DNA from 2 places in the Bacillus sp. ABA4_010 genome. Region 1 is predicted to be linked to the other one. Evidence: predicted binding sites of a transcription regulator. Region 1 holds the regulator's gene; the other holds the start of a gene.
What was found. Region 1 encodes Rex, which represses fermentation and respiration genes when NADH is low (regulators of the CRP and FNR family bind a similar motif). Its sites were predicted from a motif close to TTGTGAAATATTTCACAA; they were not measured.

Region 1 (2,201 bases):
GCCCTTTTGCTTCGTTACATGTTAGCTTGAGCTTCCTGCTCAGCTTTCAATACTTTACGGTAAGCAGATTTTGAGATGATAATACTAATTTCATAAAGAAGCAGTAACGGCACTGTGACCATTAGATGAGAAATAATGTCAGGCGGCGTAATGAACGCAGCAATGACCAATAGGAAAAAGTAGGCATACCTTCTCACATTCGCTAAAAACATCGGTGTCACAATCCCTAGCCTTGTTAAAAACATAACAATAACAGGAAGCTGAAACAATAAACCGAACGGCAGAACCAGCTTCAGCAAAAACTGAAAATATTCATTAATGCCAATAACTTGTTGAATGTTTAAATCATTCGCCAGCCCTGTCATGAAATGAACGACAAATGGAAACAAGATAAAATAAGCAAATGAAATGCCCCCTAAAAACAAAAACAATGAAGCGGGAATATAGCTTAAAGTCACTTTTCGTTCTTTTTCATAAAGACCTGGACTGATAAAGGCCCATAGTTGATACAAAGCAATGGGCGAAGATAAAATACATCCGATGATAAAAGCAAACTGCATATAGATTTTAATTGGATCAGTCAGCCGAAAGGCATTCATCGTTAATTCCTTCGCTTCATCTGCCTGTTGCAAATATAAAATAATCGGCTTTACTAAGAAAAATGATCCAATGGTAGCCGCTAAAAAAAAGACAATCGTAATGATTACCCGCTTTCGCAGCTCTCCAATATGATCATACACAGACATTTCTTGTTCCGTCATAACACTCATTCCTTACTTTTCGCTGCGCTTATCGTCATCATCATCTGCTAATCCCTTAGTTGCATCTTTAAATTCTTTTAGCGTATGACCTGCTGCTTTTCCAAGCTCAGGTAATTTCTTTGGTCCAAAAATAAGCAATGCGACAAGGGCAATTAATAAAAAGCTACCAAATCCTAAACCCATAAATACCTGTCTCCTCTCATCTTAATTAACCTGTTTAAAGATCCTGCGGATAGTTCTTTAAGAAATACACAAGTGATTGAAGTTCCACTGCCAAATCAATGTGATGGATGCGAATAGAGTCTGGTACACTAATACGAGCTGGCGTAAAATTCAAGATTCCTTTAATTCCACTTTTAACTAAGCGGTCTGTAATTTGTTGCGCTGCACTTGCTGGCACCGTTAAAATTGCAACTGAAATCTCTCCCGTAATTTTCTCCTCTAAATCATCTAGATGATAAATGGGTACTCCACCTACATTTGTGCCTACTTTATTTTTTTCAACATCAAAAGCAAATTCAATTTTCGTATTATTGTTCTTAATGAAATTATAATTTAAAAAGGCGGTTCCTAAGTTTCCCACTCCAATGAGGGCTACTTTCGTGACTTCGTCTTGATCTAACGTTTTCCTAAAAAAGGATAGCAAATAATTGACATTATAGCCATAACCTTTTTTGCCAAGTGCTCCAAAATAAGAAAAATCTCTACGAATGGTTGCTGAGTCCACTTTAACAGCCTCGCTTAATTCAGCTGAAGAAACACGTTGTTTTCCTGAAGAATGCAAGTTTTTCAAAAAGCGATAATAAAGAGGCAATCGCTTCGCAGTTGCTTGTGGTATTTTTAATTGCTCAGTATTCATGGTTCCCTCCCACAATCCAAAAGCCTGTATATATTATAAATTCTCTCTCTTAAAATCTCCGTTCTTCCCACCTGTTTTTTCTACTAAATATGTAGGTCCGATTACCATGGCTTTATCAATCGCTTTGCACATATCGTAAACCGTCAGCGCACATATAGAAGCAGCAGTTAACGCTTCCATCTCGACTCCTGTACTTCCTTTAGTTTTGACCTCTACTTGAATATTTAGTAAATAATTTGCTCCTTTTTGACTCCATGAAAAAGAAATGTCTACCCCTTTTAAGGCAATAGGGTGACACATCGGTATGACATCAGCCGTTTTCTTAGCCGCCATAATTCCAGCGACTTGTGAAACCGCTAACACATCTCCTTTTCCAATCTCTCGCTTCTCTATTTTTTGATAGATTTCTTCATTCACTTCTACACTGGAAACCGCAACAGCTGTGCGGAACGTTTCAAGCTTTTCCGAGATGTCAACCATCTTCGCTCTACCTTGATCGTTAAAATGCGTCAAACTCACATCTTCTCCTCCTCTATTTATGACTATACACTATTTTCATCCATCTGTCTCTTATGCTCCCT
Region 2 (2,201 bases), on a different contig from region 1:
CTTTCATTTTGATGCCATAATAATGTGTTAACACTACTACCATCGCAGCAAGCGTTAACGTGATGGCTGGATCAGCAGTTGGTGACTTCCACCATAACTCATGATTTACAATGACCGAAAACGGTAATCCCAACATATTGGAAACGAAAATGTACATTAGAAGTGCTACTCCTAAAGTTAAAAAGCGGCCTCCTGTTTTCCAATCCATCGTACTGTTGATGAGACCTTTAACGAAATCCAAAACCCATTCCATAAAGTTTTGCATACCGGTAGGGTTCATCGCAAGACGACGAGTAGCAAAGACTGCGATAAGGAACACAATTAATGAAGCTACTGTAATCATTAACATGTTCGCAAGGTTAAATGTAAGACCTAAAAATTCTACAATTGGCGCTCCGTGACCCAACTGTTTTCACCTCTCTTCCTATCTATAACGGATGCTTTGGACTATGAAATCTATTATAACGACATAGTAAAATGTCATTAATCCCATGATAAATCCAACTAGATGAACCTGTTCGGGATATCGCATCGCAATGATAACCCCTAATGCTGCGGTAGCAAACCTTGTGAAAGTCCCTACTGATTTTACTTTCCGCCCTTGTTCAATTGCCTGTCCGAACTGTTTTTCTCTTCGAACGAGTGTCCATAAGTTATACAAACTGAAAACTGTACCTAATATAAGTCCTAAAAACACAGACTGATACCCGGTAAACCCCCACCCTAATACGAAAAGTGCGAGTAAAAAAAATATGTATGATCGAAGGCGCGGAAACATTTGCTGCAAATCTTGCATAGAAGTTATTCTCCCGAGAAAAATTGGTGGACTGAACGCAGCATGGCAAAAACCCCTGCTCCAAGTCCCATAAGAAGACCAATAATTAAAAAGAGTGGTTCAGTTCCAGTTTTACTATCCAGCCATTTTCCAAAGAATAAGCCGACTAAAATGGAACCTGCTAGTTGTGAAAGTATGATGGACATTAACGCCATAGAACGAAATGGATGGCGTGATTTTCGACTCATGGAAATCCCTCCGCTTTTCAAGGTATATAAGGAGTGTTTAACTGCTTTCTACTTTATGTATATGCATAGAAAGGCAAGCTGTTCCCACCTTAAAAAGGTCGATTTTTGTCGAAAAAAAAGGATATTTTTCAGTTGTTTCCTCGTTTGAAAACCTTACCATTTATATCCCCTGTTAGCATACAATAGGCTCTATGTAATGTCAATGCGTTACGTGGAAAACTTCACATTTTGTCAAGAAATGTACACATTTACAATGTGTACATAGTAAAAACTATAGTATGATAGCATTCAACATTTCCCCTAAAAAAAACACCCCTCAGATGAAACGCTTTTCGCCATCATGTGAGGGGTGTTTTCATTAAGATAATGGATTGAAGACTTCCGGACGTTCTTGTGTACGCTTAAAGTAAAAACTGATTGCATCAGCAATACGTTTAGAAGCGAGCCCGTCCCCATAAGGGTTGGATGCCTTCGCCATACGCTCGTAAGCGTCTTTGTCGGTTAACAATTCCTTCGCCAGCTTATAAATATGCTGCTCTTCCGTTCCTGCGAGCTTTAATGTTCCAGCCTCAATTCCTTCTGGGCGCTCTGTTGTATCACGCAGAACGAGCACCGGCACACCAAGCGAAGGAGCTTCTTCCTGTACACCACCGGAATCCGTTAAAATCAAGTAAGATCTTGAAGCAAAGTTATGAAAATCAATAACATCTAGTGGTTCAATCAAATGAATGCGACTGTCTTCGCCCAACACTTCATCTGCCAACTCTCGTACAACTGGATTCAAATGAACTGGATAAACAACTTGAACATCATCATGCTCTTCAACGATTCTCTTCACAGCCCGGAACATATTTCGCATAGGCTCACCAAGGTTTTCACGTCGATGTGCTGTCAGCAAAATTAAACGATCGTCTCCGACCTTCTCCAAAACGGGATGCGTATACTCTTCACGAACAGTTGTATTTAATGCATCAATTGCCGTGTTCCCCGTAATAAAGATCGCTTCTTCAGGTTTGTTTTCTTGCAGTAAGTTTCCTGCTGATTTTTCTGTTGGAGCAAAATGAAGATCTGCCATAACTCCTGTCAACTGACGGTTCATCTCTTCTGGATATGGGGAATACTTATTCCACGTACGCAGTCCCGCTTCTACATGCCCGACGACGATTTGATTGTACAGC

Region 2: a site for Rex is predicted at 1,233-1,250, ahead of ACXAEO_RS20540 (AtpZ/AtpI family protein). Genes of this name have one in related genera too.

Annotation. Positions count from the first base shown of each region.
Region 1 covers NZ_JBSWUN010000003.1:3,729,645-3,731,845, forward strand. The annotation lists gene tatC (twin-arginine translocase subunit TatC) at 15-761, opposite strand; gene tatA (twin-arginine translocase TatA/TatE family subunit) at 774-944, opposite strand; gene ACXAEO_RS19605 (redox-sensing transcriptional repressor Rex) at 979-1,620, opposite strand; gene moaC (cyclic pyranopterin monophosphate synthase MoaC) at 1,654-2,139, opposite strand.
Region 2 covers NZ_JBSWUN010000004.1:185,164-187,364, reverse strand. The annotation lists gene atpB (F0F1 ATP synthase subunit A) at 1-406, opposite strand, end outside; gene ACXAEO_RS20545 (ATP synthase subunit I) at 425-796, opposite strand; gene ACXAEO_RS20540 (AtpZ/AtpI family protein) at 802-1,023, opposite strand; gene wecB (non-hydrolyzing UDP-N-acetylglucosamine 2-epimerase) at 1,382-2,201, opposite strand, start outside.